DNA from 2 places in the Arthrobacter sp. zg-Y750 genome. Region 1 is predicted to be linked to the other one. Evidence: riboswitches for the same ligand, from Rfam matches in the RefSeq annotation. Region 1 holds a riboswitch; the other holds the start of a gene.
The links. Region 1 has a riboswitch for cyclic di-AMP ahead of LOC57_RS12365 (M23 family metallopeptidase). Riboswitches for the same ligand answer to the same signal wherever they lie in the genome.
Positions count from the first base shown of each region.

Region 2: another riboswitch for cyclic di-AMP. It lies ahead of LOC57_RS08945 (C40 family peptidase); the one in region 1 lies ahead of LOC57_RS12365 (M23 family metallopeptidase).

Region 1 is NZ_JAJJOC010000016.1:315,915-323,393, forward strand. Features, by position in the region: gene LOC57_RS12335 (molybdopterin molybdotransferase MoeA) at 1-1,240, opposite strand, end outside; gene LOC57_RS12340 (DUF6457 domain-containing protein) at 1,237-1,521, opposite strand; gene mobA (molybdenum cofactor guanylyltransferase) at 1,521-2,177, opposite strand; gene LOC57_RS12350 (HNH endonuclease) at 2,177-2,677, opposite strand; gene LOC57_RS12355 (NlpC/P60 family protein) at 2,924-3,715, opposite strand; gene LOC57_RS12360 (NlpC/P60 family protein) at 3,738-4,529, opposite strand; cyclic di-AMP (ydaO/yuaA leader) riboswitch at 4,533-4,691, opposite strand; gene LOC57_RS12365 (M23 family metallopeptidase) at 4,817-5,581, opposite strand; cyclic di-AMP (ydaO/yuaA leader) riboswitch at 5,585-5,779, opposite strand; gene LOC57_RS12370 (metal-dependent transcriptional regulator) at 5,870-6,568, opposite strand; gene serC (phosphoserine transaminase) at 6,783-7,479, shown strand, end outside.
Region 2 is NZ_JAJJOC010000013.1:240,247-247,725, reverse strand. Features, by position in the region: gene kdpB (potassium-transporting ATPase subunit KdpB) at 1-528, shown strand, start outside; gene kdpC (potassium-transporting ATPase subunit KdpC) at 559-1,161, shown strand; gene LOC57_RS08955 (ATP-binding protein) at 1,165-3,696, shown strand; gene LOC57_RS08950 (response regulator) at 3,693-4,367, shown strand; gene LOC57_RS08945 (C40 family peptidase) at 4,520-5,428, opposite strand; cyclic di-AMP (ydaO/yuaA leader) riboswitch at 5,433-5,586, opposite strand; gene LOC57_RS08940 (MFS transporter) at 6,018-7,238, shown strand; gene ligD (non-homologous end-joining DNA ligase) at 7,285-7,479, shown strand, end outside.

The DNA.
Region 1 (7,479 bases):
GGTCCCTGATGCAGCCTTCGGGCGGCACCACCATCACGGCGTCCGCTTCGGCCAGGCCGCGCAGCATGCCGGAGCGGAAGTAGGGGGACGGCATGGCCCGGTCCTCCTGGATACTGCACGGCACCAGCCTGGTGCGGCCGGGCAGCGGTTCCAGGTCCACACCGGCCAGCACGTGGCGTTCCCGGGAAATCGGAGCGCCGCGCAGTCCGTCCAAGAGGGGCTGGAGGATGGTAAAAACGGCCATCATGGCTGCCAGCGGGTTACCCGGCAGGGCCACCAGGAGCCTGCCGTCCCGGAGCCGGGCGAGCATGGTGGGGTGGCCCGGACGCATCGCAATCCCGTCGATCAGGAGCTCGGCTTCCACTTCTTCCAAGGCACGGCGCAAGTGGTCGGCCTCGGAACGTCCGGTACCGCCGGTGGTGATGAGGACGTCGCCGGAGGACATCGCAATAGACATTTCGTCCGTGGCTTCGCTGCTGAGCGCTGCTACCACTTCCTCCAGCCGGTCCGGGAGCCGGCGCACCACATCCACCTTGCCGCCGAGCATGGACACCAGCTGCGGCAGCTGCGGTCCGAAGGTATCCCGGACCTGGCCCGGTTCCGGGAGCCCCGCATCAATCACTTCATCACCGGTCAGCAGCAGGGACACCCGCGGTGAACGCAGCACCGGCAGCGTGTCGTGGCCGCAGACGGCGGCCAGGGCAATATGGGCAGGGTTGAGCAGCTTGCCTGCGGGGATGGTGGTCTCTCCGGCAGATGCCTCTTCCCCGGCGGGCCGGATGTGCTCCCCGGCGGCCGGTTCGGATTCGCGGGCCCGGTCGTTGCGGGTCAGGCGCGGCGGCGTGGTGTTCGAAACAGAGCCGCTCTCGGACCGCAGGACGGCGTCGGCGCCTTCGGGAATCAATCCGCCCGTGAGGATTTTCACGGCTTCCCCGGGCTGCAGCGCCCGCCGCCCGGACTCCTTGTGGATCTGCCAGCGTTCCACTTCCGGTTCCTCCTGGGTGATGACCGTCCAGGGCGGAGGCCCGGCTATGGCCCAGCCGTCCATTGCGGCGGAAGCATAATGCGGGACGGGCTGCAGCGCGGAGGTCTCCAGGGCAAGGATCCGCCCCAGCGCTTCGTCCAGTGGAACGGTTTCGTAGGGCAGCGGGCGGGCGGCGGCATAGGCCGCGTGCCGGGCCTGGGCCCAAGACGCATTGGGTTGTGCGGGCAGGATAACGGGAGCGCTTTTTTCACTCATTGCGCATCCCCTTCGTCTGCTGCGTCCCGGCATTCGGCGGCTGCCACCGCCATGGCCGAACGCATGGACGCGGCGTCGGTCGCCTGTCCGCTGCCGGCAGCCAGTCCCGCTGCGTACCCGGCAATAAAAGTGGTCAACGGCGCTGCCGGCCGCACCACGTTGTGGGCTGCGGCCGCAGCGAGGTCAAGCACGGCGGAGATATCCACGGGTGTCCCCTCGAGCTCCAGTGCCTTGAGCAGTCTCCCGCTCCACGCCTCGAGTTGTTCCTGCTGGCTTGGCATTAGTGCTCCTTCGCTTCGCTGGACGATGCTGTTAACGCGGTTCCTTCGGTGCTTACGCCCAAGATCCGCGCGTCCGCCCAAGTGTCGACATCGGCGGTACTCATGGGGGGAACATCAACACCCCTCCATTGCACCCTAGCAAGCAGAGCCTTCATGGACATGTTCGTCAGGCCGCCGGGTGCATGGCCGAGGACGGCCTGACGAAGGTCTGCGGTCCGGTACAGGCCCGCCAGCGGCTGGCTCCTGCCGTCAGCGTCAAGGGCCAGAAGGGTGGAGTCGCCGTCGGAATCATCGCTGCCGGCCGCATCCAGGAGGACTCCGGCCGCGGAGGCAATTCGCGGCATATCGCAGGCCAGGACCAGCGTCCAGTCACCCGAGGCGGGCAGGGCTTCCAGCCCCGCTGCAACAGCGGCTGCCGGGCCGCCGAACTCCGGTTCCTCCCGCACCAGCACGGTTTCGCGGGACGCGTCCTCAAGCAGCGGCAGCAGTGAGCCCGGTCCCACTACGGCCACACGCCGGGCCCCGGCAACCGCGTCCAAGGTGGTTTCCAGCAGGGTGCGCCCACCGGTACGCAGCAGTGCCTTGGGGCTGCCGCCGAGGCGGGAGGAACGGCCGCCGGCGAGGATTACGGCGTCGTACACCGGAACAACGGGCATCAGGCGGCAGTGTCGTTCTGCAGGAAGGGGTCCCATTGCGGTGACGGACGCTCCAGTTCGCGGATCTGCCAGCGCGCTCCACGGGGCGCCTTCGGGGAAATACGCAGCTGCCAGCCAAGCTGTGCCAACGTCCTGTCGCCCTTCGTATTGTTGCAGCGCAGGCAGCATGCAACCAGGTTCTCCCAGCTGTCATCGCCGCCGCGTGAACGGGGAACAACATGGTCCACCGTGGCTGCCGCCTTTCCGCAGTACGCGCATTCGTGGTTATCCCGGCGCAGCACGCCCCGACGGGTGGCAACGGTGCCCTCCCGGTACGGGACCCGGACGTACCGGTGGAGCAGGATAACCGAGGGTCTGGGGAGGATTTCAGAGGGCCCGACTACCGGCTCGCCGCTCTCCGCCACCACACTCGCTTTCCCGCTCAGGACCAGCACCAGCGCGCGGCGGAAGGTGATCACGGCCAGCGGTTCATATCCAGCATTCAGAACGAGAGTGCGCATGCACATACCTCTTCGTCGGCCGTCCATGAGCCAGTGAATACTAGACACCGGCACACTTACGGCACATCGGATTGTCTATGCAAGAGTATGACGGGAATGCAGTCTTGGCCATTTTCGGGGCCGAAACCTTGCCCTGGGCGCTGGCGCCTTCTTCCGCCGTCCGGGTCCGTCCCCGGGGACGGACCCGGACGGTTAACGGCAAAAGCTCCCCCCGAAGGAGGAGCTTTTGGCCGGAGAGAAAAGCCGTTATCCGCCTACGCGGATGTAGACGCCGCCCGAGCCGAGTTCTGCCGGTGCCACAACGGTGCTGTTGCCGTTGAAGCCGCCGTGCACGGCTTGGCCACCGCCTACGTATACGGCAATGTGGGCCAGGCCCATGCCGCCGTCGGCGTAGTAGATCAAGTCACCGGGCATGGCCTCGGCTGCGCTGACCGTCCGTCCAAGGGACAGGTAGCCTGCAGGCCATCCGTGGAAGTTGATCCCCGCAGCCGCCAGGGCATTGGTCACCAGCATGGTGCAGTCCTGGTTGACGCCCAGCTGGGCGTAGGCTGCTGCAGCAATGGTGGCGGCCAGCCCTGAGGGGCTGCCCTGCGGTGCCGGTGCGGCGGCGGTGTTGACCCCTGCCGCCGGAGCTGTGTTGGATGCCGGACGGGCAACCTGCGCAGCACCTGCGGCCGGCATTTCCTGAACCTGGAGAGCGGTCTGCGCCTCTTCCACCACAGGGGCTGCCGGCGCCGACGCGGGAGTGGTGCCCGCAATGCCTTCGAACTCAAAGTGAAGCACAGCTTCTGCAGACACTTTGTCGAGCTTTGCTGCCGTGAGATCCAGGGTGCTCGTCTGGACATCCCGCAGGGGCTCCGTGCCGGAAGCATTGGCGGCCACACCGGTGGTGAGGACCAAGCCTGAGGCAGCTGCGATAACGGCAGCCTGGCGGCCAACCGTTCCTGCGTTTGCACTGACCGCACCTGCAAGGGCGTTCAGCGTGCTGGTGCGTTCAACCGGCGCCCGGTGGCGGGCGCGCTCAATTGTCGAGGTCATGATTGTTCTCGGAGACCAGGGCTTAGGAGACGCGGACGAAGCTGTAGCCGTGCAGGTCGGAGAGGCTGTGCAGACCGGTGTTCATACCGTTCAGACCGCCGCTGATGACCTGTCCGTTGCCAACGTAGATGGCGACGTGGGTAGCACTGATGACCAGGTCACCGGGAGCGGGGCTGCCAACAACGGTGCCGTACTGGAAGAACTGGCCGGGAGCCAGGTCGCCGACGGACTTGCCGACGGAGCGCAGGGCCTTCTCGACCATGGCGGTGCAATCCTGTGCCACGCCGATCTGGCTGTAAGCCGAGGCCACGAGGCCGGCGGCCACATTGCCCGGAGCTACGGCGTCAGCGGCCGGTGCTGCGGGAGTGGAGGATGCGGTCTGTACTGCGCCGTTTGCAACAGGTGCGGCAACACGGGAAGCAGCGGCACGCTGGGTTGCTGCTGCCTGCTGGGCCTGAGCCTCAGCAGCTGCTGCGACTGCGGCTTCTTCAGCTGCTACCTGTGCACGGTAGTCTGCGCCGGAGGTGGAGCTGGGTGCTTCCATGACCGCGAGCTTTACGTCCGCGTCCGCATTAGCCTTGACTGTCCCGGCTACAACGTTCAGCGGGGTGGATTCGAGTGCCTGGCGGTCCATGCTGACGGACGCTGCCTGTGCAGGGAGTCCTGCAGCCAGCACGAGGCCGGATGCTGCCACAACGACGGCGGCCTGACGGCCTACCATGCCTGCGTTGCTGCTGACTGCCTTGGAAAGTGCAGTGATCGGGTTGGTCTGAACGGTGGCTGCGCGACGGCGGCCATGAGCGTGTGATGACACAGGTTTGCCTCTCCCAATTGCCTACGAGGTGAGCTGTCGGATTCGGATGGGAGTCACCCGGTTGCCAGGCCTAAGGCCATTTGCAACTTAACCCCAAGGGCTTCTTGCGAAACCCGAAATTGGTTCCCCCGCCTCTGCCATGCGATTCTGCGAACGGACTTCAAACAGTGGCAGAGCTAGGCGATCTGTTCGAAGGTGCCCGATCTTTGGCCAATCGGGCACGAGGACGAGCGTACAGCAACATTTGCGCTATGTCACGTTCCGGTCACGAAATGATATTCGTGCGGTTACAACCAGTTCAGTGGGTCCACTACTTCGCCGTTTACCATGACCTCGAAATGCAGGTGGCAACCCGTGGAAGAGCCCGTTGTTCCGCTTGCTCCCACCAGGTTTCCGCGCTTGATTTCGCTTCCTACCGACACGGAAATGGCGGAGAGGTGGTTATAGGTGGTTTCGACCCCGTTGCCGTGGTCAATGACAACGCGGTTGCCGCCGCCGTAGGGGTGCCAGCCGGCAAAGACCACTTTTCCGGAAGCCGCTGCGTTTACTGCGGTGCCGCAGGTGGCGGCGAAATCCTGGCCGTTATGCATTTCCCCGGCTGCGCCCGTAATGGGGCTGACGCGGTGGCCGAATCCCGATGTCTCCACCAACGCAGAATCCAGCGGGGTGGACAGCGTGCCCTTGGCGGCCGCGGGGACCGCATGGGACCCTGCTGCCACGCCGACGGAAGCCAGCTTGGCGTCCGGGTCATAGCTGCTGCTCAACCCGGCGCGGGCAAATCCGATGTTCGCGTTGGCATCCGCGGAGACCGGCGTGTCGGCTGAAACCGGCTGCGGCTGGACGGGATCATCAGCGGCCGCGGAGGTGGGCAGCGCAGCGGTGAGGATCAGGCCTGATGTGGCGGCGGTGATGGCCACCTTCTGGGCGGCTCCACCCATGGACAGGGTTTTTGTTTCAACCCGCCTGCGCCCGGAGGGCGGGGAGCTGCGCCGGCGGGCGGGCGCAACAGGGGCAGCCGCACGGCGGCGCCCCGAAGCAGCATGCTTCGACAAGTGTTTCCCTCTCTTGGAACGCCTGCGAAGTTAGCTGTCGGATTCGAGTAGAGAAACTCGGCCCTCGGCTCACCGCCGGCACTGCGTGCTTCTATGCACGTTTTGCCGCCGGCCTCCGGAAGGCTTCACCCCAAGGCAGTTCTACTGCCGGAAATTGGGTCCTCCGCCCCTGCCTGACGAGTTTGGTGCTCCGGTCCGTTGGCAGGGCTCGGCGGACAGACCGGATAACGATGGTGTTTCAACGTCGGAATTCACTATAGGGTAAATGTCCCAAAAGTAACCATTCCGTTACCCGGCGTGTGCCACAAAAACATGTGCGGCCACTTCTGCCGGCAATTCAAGCGCTCCTTCGATGCCGGGGACACGCACGGAAATGTAACCGCCTACGACTTCGGCGGTGATTTCCGCACCGGGGCGGAGCCCGGCTTCATCCAGCTGGGACAGCAGCTCCGGCTCCACCTGGATGGGTTCGGCCAGCCGCAGGAGGGTCAGCTTGGATCCTGCCTCTACGGCAGCCACGGCAGAGACCAGGTCATGCACGCCCTGGTGGAAGACCGGTGCCGGCTCTCCGCCGATGCCCTCGAGGCCTGGAATCGGATTGCCGTAAGGGGATTCCGTGGGATGTCCCAGCAGCTCATACAGCCGGCGCTCCACGCGCTCACTCATCACGTGTTCCCACCGGCAGGCCTCGTCGTGGACGTAGGCCCAGTCCAGGCCGATAACGTCCGAGAGCAGCCGCTCCGCGAGCCGGTGTTTGCGCATCACCTCGGTAGCGCGCCGGCGGCCCAGTTCCGTCAGTTCGAGCCGGCGGGTTCCCGCCACCACCACGAGGCCGTCACGCTCCATCCGGCCAACGGTCTGGGACACGGTGGGGCCTGAGTGCCTCAGCCGCTCGGCAATACGTGCCCGCAGCGCCACAATGTTCTCTTCTTCCAGCTCCAGGATGGTCCTGAGATACATCTCAGTTGTGTCAATGAGATCCGTCATGACGGGCCGCTCCTAGTAGAAGGCAAGAGGACAGCGGCAAAACGCGCTGCCCGGGTCTACGCCAACACGTTAGCCTACCGGCCGGACCGCCCGAAAATTGCGGGCTTTCCGCCACACATCCCTGTGGCGGCGGTCATAAACCGTCCGAAAGAATGCGGTGCGGCAGAATGGAAATGCAGACGCGCTTTCCTTTCGACACGCTTGGAGCGACACAATGGGCGACACCGCCGCACTGAAGATTCCCGCTGAACTCCTCCCGCAGGACGGCCGCTTTGGTGCCGGGCCGTCCAAAGTACGTCCGGAACAGATGGCGGCGCTGGAACGTTCCGGCACCGGGCTTCTGGGCACCTCCCACCGCCAGGCACCCGTACGGAACCTCGTGGGCAGCATCCGCGAGGGACTGGCCGAGCTGTTCTCCGCTCCGGAGGGCTACGAGGTAGTTCTGGGCGTGGGCGGCTCCACTGCTTTCTGGGACGTCGCCGCTTTCGGATTGGTTCAGGAGAAGGCCCAGCACCTGTCCTTCGGCGAATTCGGCTCCAAGTTTGCGGCGGCTACCAATAAAGCGCCGTTCCTCTCGGCGTCGAGCATCATCACGGCTGAACCGGGCACCCGTCCGGAACCGGCGGCTGAAGCGGGGGTGGATGTCTATGCTTGGCCGCAGAACGAAACTTCCACCGGCGTTGCCGCTCCGGTGCGCCGGGTGGAAGGTTCCGACGACGGCGCCCTGGTGCTGATCGACGCGACCTCGGCTGCCGGCGGCCTGGACGTGGACCTGGCGCAGTCCGATGTGTACTACTTCGCCCCGCAGAAGAACTTCGCGTCAGACGGCGGCTTGTGGCTGGGCATGTTCTCCCCCGCTGCGCTGGAACGCGCCGCGCGGATCAATGCCGGCGACCGCTGGATCCCGGATT
Region 2 (7,479 bases), on a different contig from region 1:
GCGGGCGGCCATCTGGTGGCGATGACCGGCGACGGCACCAACGACGCACCGGCGCTGGCCCAGGCCGACGTCGGGGTGGCCATGAACACCGGAACATCCGCAGCCAAGGAAGCCGGCAACATGGTGGACCTGGATTCGGATCCCACCAAGCTGATCGACATTGTCGGAATCGGCAAGCAGCTGCTGATCACCCGCGGGGCGCTGACCACGTTCTCCATCGCCAATGACATTGCGAAGTACTTCGCGATCATCCCCGCCATGTTCGTGGGGGTTTTCCCGGGGCTGGCAGCGCTGAACCTGATGCAGCTGCATTCGCCGGCGTCGGCCATCCTCTCCGCGGTGATCTTCAACGCCCTCGTGATTGTGGTGCTGATTCCACTGGCCCTGCGCGGCGTGAAATACCGTGCCGCCGGTTCCTCGTCCGTCCTGACCCGGAACCTGCTGATCTACGGGGTAGGCGGCATCATTGCCCCGTTCATCGGCATCAAGCTCATTGACCTGCTTGTCAGCCTGCTTCCGGGCTTCTGACATGACCATTCCCAGCTTTAGGAGCAACAAATGAATCCCGTCCGCAGCAGCATGCGCCAGCTCGGCGTTGCCGTACGCGCCATGGCGGTGCTGACCCTGGTGCTTGGCCTGGCCTATCCGTTCGCGGTGGCGGCCGTGGGGCAGGTCGCCCTGCCCGGCCGCGCCAACGGTTCCATGGTCAGTTCCGGTGGAACCGACGTCGGCTCAGCGCTGATCGGGCAGTCCTTCACGGACGGCGACGGCGTGCCGCTGCCGGAGTTCTTCCAGTCCCGTCCGTCCGCCGCCGGCGACGGGTATGACGGCGGAGCCTCCAGCGGCTCCAACCTGGGCCCCCTCAACGAGGACCTTGCCGCGGCCGTCGCCGAACGCCGGCAGGCCGTGGCGGACACCGAAGGGGTTGCCCCGGAAGAGGTGCCCGCGGACGCCGTTACGGCCTCCGGTTCCGGCCTGGATCCCCACATCAGCCCTGAATACGCTCAGCTGCAGGTACCGCGGGTTGCCGCTGCACGCGGGCTCAGCGAAACGGAGGTACAGGAACTGGTAACCGAGGCTACCGAAGGGACGGATCTCCTGGGACGGGAGGGCGTGAACGTGTTGCTTTTGAACATTTCACTGGCGGAGCTGGACACTTAGTCCATGACGCGGGGACAACTAAGGGTATTTCTGGGGGCGGCGCCCGGCGTGGGGAAAACCTACGCCATGCTCGAGGAAGGGCACCGCCTCCACGGGGAGGGCCGCGACGTCGTTGTGGGACTGGTGGAAACCCACGGCCGGGCCGGCACAGCCGCCCTGGCCGCGGGGCTGGAAACCATGCCGCGGATCAACGTGCCGCACCGCGGACTGGACCTGGCGGAAATGGACCTGGACGGCCTGCTGGCCAGGCGCCCCGACTATGCGCTGGTGGATGAACTGGCGCACACGAATGCCCCCGGCCTGAGGCACCAGAAGCGCTGGCAGGACGTTCAGTCGCTGTTGGACGCAGGGATCAACGTCCTGTCCACGGTGAACATCCAGCACATCGATTCACTCAACGACGTCATTGAGCAGATCACCGGCACCCTGCAGGCCGAAACGGTGCCTGATGCCGTGCTGCGCGAGGCGGACCAGGTGGAGCTGGTGGACCTGGCCCCGCAGTCCCTGCGGGGCCGGCTTTCCGAAGGGTGCATTTATCCGGCTGAACGGGTGGACGCTGCCCTGTCCAACTATTTCCGGCTGGGGAACCTGACGGCACTGCGCGAGCTGGCCCTGCTGTGGCTGGCGGACGAAGTGGATTCGGCGTTGAACCGGTACCGGGCCGAGCACGGCATCAACCGTAAATGGGAGGCGCGGGAGCGGGTGGTGGTGGCCCTGACCGGCGGCCCCGAAGGGCACACCCTGCTGCGTCGCGGTGCACGGATTGCCGCCCGTTCCGCGGGCGGCAAGCTGCTTGCCGTGCACGTTTCCGGGAACGACGGGTTGAGCGGCCCGCAGCCCGGCGAGCTCGCGGCCCAGCGGGCGCTGGTGGAAAAGCTGGGCGGCAGTTTCCACCAGGTGGTGGGCAATGACATTCCGCAGGCCCTGGTGGACTTTGCCCGCGGGGTCAACGCCACGCAGCTGGTGATCGGCGTCAGCCGCCGGCCCCGGATTGCCGCCCTGCTGTCCGGTCCGGGGATCGGGGCGACGGTCATCCGCGAGTCGGGCGACATTGATGTGCACATGGTCTCCCATTCGGCCGCTGCCAGGACCCTGGTGCTGCCGCACCTGGGCAGCGCCCTCTCGATGCGCCGGCGCCTGCTGGGCTTCGCCTTCGCGCTGGTGGGCGGTCCGCTGCTCACCGCCGCCCTGGTGGCCGCCCAAAGCGCGGAAACCATTACCGGCGACGTCCTGAGCTACCAGCTGCTGGTGATCCTTGTGGCCCTGGTCGGCGGTATCTGGCCCGCATTGTTCGCCGCGCTGCTCTCGGGCCTCACCCTGGACTTCTTCTTCATCTCACCGCTCTACACCGTGACGGTGGCCACGCCGTCGCACATGCTGGCGCTGGGACTCTATGTGGTCAATGCGATGCTGGTCAGCTACGTGGTGGACGCTGCGGCGCGGCGCGCGCGCACCGCCCGGCGCTCCGCCTCGGAATCAGAGCTGCTCGCATCCGTGGCAGGCAGCGTGCTGCGCGGCGAGGACGCCCTGGCAGCATTGGTGGGACGCACCCGGGAGGCGTTCAATGTCAGCGCGGCCCGGCTGCGGGTGGACGGAGCGGATCTGTACTCCGACGGCGACTGGCCGGACAAGGCCGAACCCGAAGACCCTGCGTTCACCCGCCTGCCGGTAGGGGAGAACGGCTTCCTGGACCTCTGGGGCCGTGAACTGGCTGCCTCGGACCGCCGGCTGCTGGCGGTCATCACCGCGCAGCTGGAGGCAGCACTGGAGCACCGGGAACTGACCGAAACCGCGCGCGGCCTCGGCTCGCTGGCCGAAGCCGACAAGGTCCGCACGGCCCTGCTGGCCGCCGTCGGGCATGACCTGCGCCGGCCGCTGACCGCCGCCACTGCTGCCGTCACGGGCCTGCGCGCTACCGACGTCACCTGGTCCGAACAGGACCGGAATGAGCTGCTGGCCACGGCGGAAGAGTCCCTTGCCTCGCTGTCCGGCCTGGTGACGAGCCTGCTGGACGTCAGCCGGCTCCAGGCCGGGGTGGTGGGCGTGAGCCTGGCACCGGTGGACGTGGCCGACGCGGTACTGCCGGCACTGGAGGAGCTGGAACTGGGCCCCGCCGAAGTCGAGCTGGAAATTCCCTCCGTCCAGCGCACCGTCACAGCTGACCCGGTGCTGCTGCAGCGGGTGCTGGTGAACCTGCTGGCAAATGCAATGCGTTTCAGTCCGGAGGGCAGCAAGACGGTGCTGTCCGTCAGCGAGTTTGCCGGCCGGGTGGAAATCCGCGTCATAGACTCGGGTCCCGGTGTTCCCGAACAGCGGAAGGGGGAAATATTTGTTCCCTTCCAGCGGCTGGGGGACACGGATAACTCCACCGGACTGGGGCTTGGCCTGGCACTGGCAAAAGGATTTACGGAAGGAATGGGCGGAACACTGGAAACCGAAGACACCCCCGGCGGCGGGCTGACCATGGTCCTCTCGCTGCCGGCTGCAGCACGGGTTTCCATCCCGGGACGGTCCAATCGGGCGGTGGCGGGATGAAGATTCTGATAGCGGACGACGACGTCCAGATCCTGCGCGCCCTGCGCATCACCCTGGGCGCGTACGGGTACGAGGTAGTGACGGCTGAAAGCGGCAGCGCTGCCATCCGGAAGGCGGTGGACACGCATCCGGACCTGCTGGTCCTGGACCTGGGAATGCCCGGGCTCAGCGGGATGGACGTTATTGAAGCGGTCCGCGGGTGGAGTGCGGTGCCCATCCTGGTGGTGTCAGGCCGGGTGGACCCGGCAGACAAAGTCCGCGCCCTGGACCTGGGGGCTGACGACTATGTGACCAAGCCGTTTTCCACCGAGGAGCTGCTGGCCCGGATCCGTGCCCTGTCCCGCCGGGTGCCGGCCGCCGCCGGGCCCAGCGAGATCACGTTCGGCGCGGTCCGCGTGGACCTGGCCGCCCGGCGGATCGCCCGCCTCAAGGACGGCGCCGACGTCCGGCTGACGCCTACCGAGTGGCGCTTCCTCTCCGAACTGCTGGCCCATCCCGGGATGCTGGTGACCCAGCAGACCCTGCTGCACAACGTGTGGGGTCCCGGAACAACGGACTCCGGCTACCTGCGCCTGTACATCGGCCAGCTGCGGCGGAAGCTGGAGGCCGATCCGGCCAGTCCCGCCCACCTGCTGACCGAACACGGCATGGGATACCGGTTTGTGCCCTGACGGCCCGCTCCGGTCCGCGGGATTCCACAAGGGCCTGGGCAGATAACGTCAAGGACACTTAACAACAGAGCGTCCGTTCCCGGGAAGGGAACGGACGCTCTGTTTGGTCAGCGGACTAACGCCTGCCGGCCGTGCGATAGGGCGGTGAAGCCTTATGCGCGGTAGAACACGGGGCCGGAGCCGACGTTGACGGACTGGACTACGGTCTGGTTGCCGTTCCAGCCGCTGTGGATGGCTTCGCCGTTGCCTACGTAGATGGCAATGTGGGCCAGGCCCATGCCGCCGTCGGCGTAGTAGACCATGTCGCCGGGCTCCGGGGTGGAGACCTGGGTGCCGTATGCCGCCAGCTGGGCGGGAGCAAGGTCGCCTACGGAGTGGCCGGCGGCGCGGAGCGCAACCTCAACCAGCACGGTGCAGTCCTGGGCTGCGCCCAGCTGCGAGTAGGCCGAGGCCAGCATGATGGCGTTGGTGCCGCCCACCGGTGCAGCGGCCGGAGCCGGAGTCACGGAGGTGGCCTGCGTGCTGATCACGCCGGTGTTGGCGGCAGCGGCCTGGACCGGAGCGGCGTACGCCTCGGTGGAGTAGGACGCGGCAGCGTAGCTGAGCTCGGGGGCAGCAGCAGCGCCGTCACCGGACAAGGCCACAACGTCACCGGGGTAGATGACGGAGGCCATGGACAGGCCGTTGAGGGAGAGGATGTTCTCCAGGCTCGTACCGTAGGTGCTGGCGATGGCACCGAGGGTGTCACCGGCAACTACGGTGTGGGTGGAAGCGGCAGCCGGAGCGGCCACGGGAGCAGCCTCAACTACGGGGGCGGCAGCCGGAGCAGCCGGAGCAACCGGTGCGGCGGGTGCCGTGGTCTGGGTGGGTGTGTAGTTGTCGTTGGAGACAACGCCGGCGGAGGCCGGTGCTGCCATGCCGAGCATCAGGCCCGAACCTGCGGCGACAACGGCTGCGGTGCTGCCGATAGTCCGTCCGCGGGTAGCGGTGGCCAGTGAGATGGTGGACCAAACGCCGGTGGTCTCGGCGCGGTGGCGTCCCTGGGACTTGTTGAAAGACATGTAGATAACCTCTCCCGATACCTGCGAGGTGAGCTGTCGGATGCGGATGGGAGTCACCCGGCCGACCGGATTGAATCCGGTTTGGCTTAACCCCAAGGATTCAAGGAACCCATAATTGGTTCCCCCGCCTCTGCCGTGGTGTTGCGTTCTGTGGACCCCGGACCAGCGGCAGAGCTAGGTAACAAGCCCGGGGGAGCCGCATCAGAAAGCGGCATGCGTTCAACCATACGAGACGGTTACGGTTGGATAACCATTTAGTGAGCAGCTTCTCTGGAGGGTGTGAGTGGCGCCGCTGTGTGCTAGGCGCAGGTATTTACTTTGCTCCTGTTTAGTCACTCTGGCACCGGAAATTCCGGGCCGTTCCGTCTCGGTCCGGCTGCTGCGGGGCCGCATCCGGGTGGCGGTGCGCCCGGGAAGTGATACGTGTGTGGTTCCTGATGCCCCTGATGGCTTTTCCGCTACCCCGCAGTCCTGTGGCCTTCGTCGCTTTTTCCTTCCGCAGCAGCCCGGGCGCCCGTGTCCGCGCGTAAGATCGTTAGGTCGCCTTCCAATCGGTGGCGGCGCGTATCGGAGAAAACAGGAGAACGCAGTGGCTGGCAGCGGTCAGAAATTATGGACCAAGGGATTTGTGCTGGCGATCATCACCAATCTGTTCCTCTCAATGGTGTTCTACCTGCTGATGACCAGCATGGCCCTGTATGCCGTTGAGGAATTCGCGGCCTCGGACAGCGCCGGCGGCTTCGCATCCGGCTCCTTTGTTATCGGCGCCCTGCTGGCCCGGGTTTTCGCGGGCAAGTTCCTCGACTTTGTCGGACGGCGCCGGCTGCTGATTGTCAGCCTGGCCGTCTTCGTTGTGGCCGCGCTCCTGTACATCCCGGCGGACAGCCTGGCCCTGCTGCTTACCGTGCGGATCATCCACGGTGCAGCGTTCGGCGCGGCCAGCACGAGCCTTTCCGCGTCCGTGATGGGGCTAATCCCAATCAACCGGCGCGGGGAAGGCACCGGCTACTTCGGCATTTCGACCACACTGGCCACCGCCGTCGGGCCGTTCCTCGCCGTCATGCTGGTGGATTCGGTGAGTTACCGCGCCCTCTTCCTGGTCACCACCGCCTGCGCCGCGGTCGCACTTGTCCTGTCCCTGGTGCTGCGCCTGCCCGAGCGCACGCCCACGCCGGAGGAACAGAAGAACAAGTGGCGGATGCACCTGACGGACATCATTGATCCCGGAGCCTTGTCCATTGCCTCCGTAATGTTCATAGCCGGCGCCGCCTACGCGGGGGTCCTGTCCTTCCTGAACTCCTACGCCCAGTCCGAGGGCCTGGTCCTCGGTGCCAGCCTCTTCTTTGTGGTCTATGCCGCGGTGGTGCTGGTGTCCCGGCTCTTTGTGGGACGCATCCAGGACCGCCACGGCGACAATGCCGTGATTTACCCGACTCTGGTGTCCTTCGCCGCCGGCCTGGCCCTGCTTGCCTACGCACCCAACAACGCCGTTCTGGCCGTGGCCGGGATCTTCCTGGGCTTCGGATTCGGCGCCCTGATGCCGTGCGCCCAGGCGATCGCCGTCAGCATGGCACCGGCGCACCGGATCGGGCTGGCCACCTCCACGTTCTTCATCCTCATGGACGCAGGCATTGGCGTGGGGCCGCTGCTGCTGGGCATGCTCCTGCCGGTTACCGGGTACCACGGAATGTACTGGGTGCTGGCCGCCGTCGTGCTGGCATCCACCGTGCTGTACCACTTTGTGCACGGCCGCAAGAATGTCCGCCCCGGCACACCGGTGGATCCCAAGCTGGGCGTTCCTGCCGCCTGACACGGTAACCTCGTGGATCACAGGTCCTTAGAGGGGAAGCAGGCCCATGGCACGTGAGGAAACCACCCTGACCGTTCCCGGTCCGGAAGGGGAGCGGCAGGTCCGCATCTCCAGTCCGGGGCGGGTGCTCTGGCCCAAGCCGGGTATCACCAAACTCGACCTGGCCCGTTACATGGCCGAGGTGGGCGAGGCCTTCATCCGCGCCAACGGCGACCGGCCGGTGTCGCTGGAACGCTTTCCG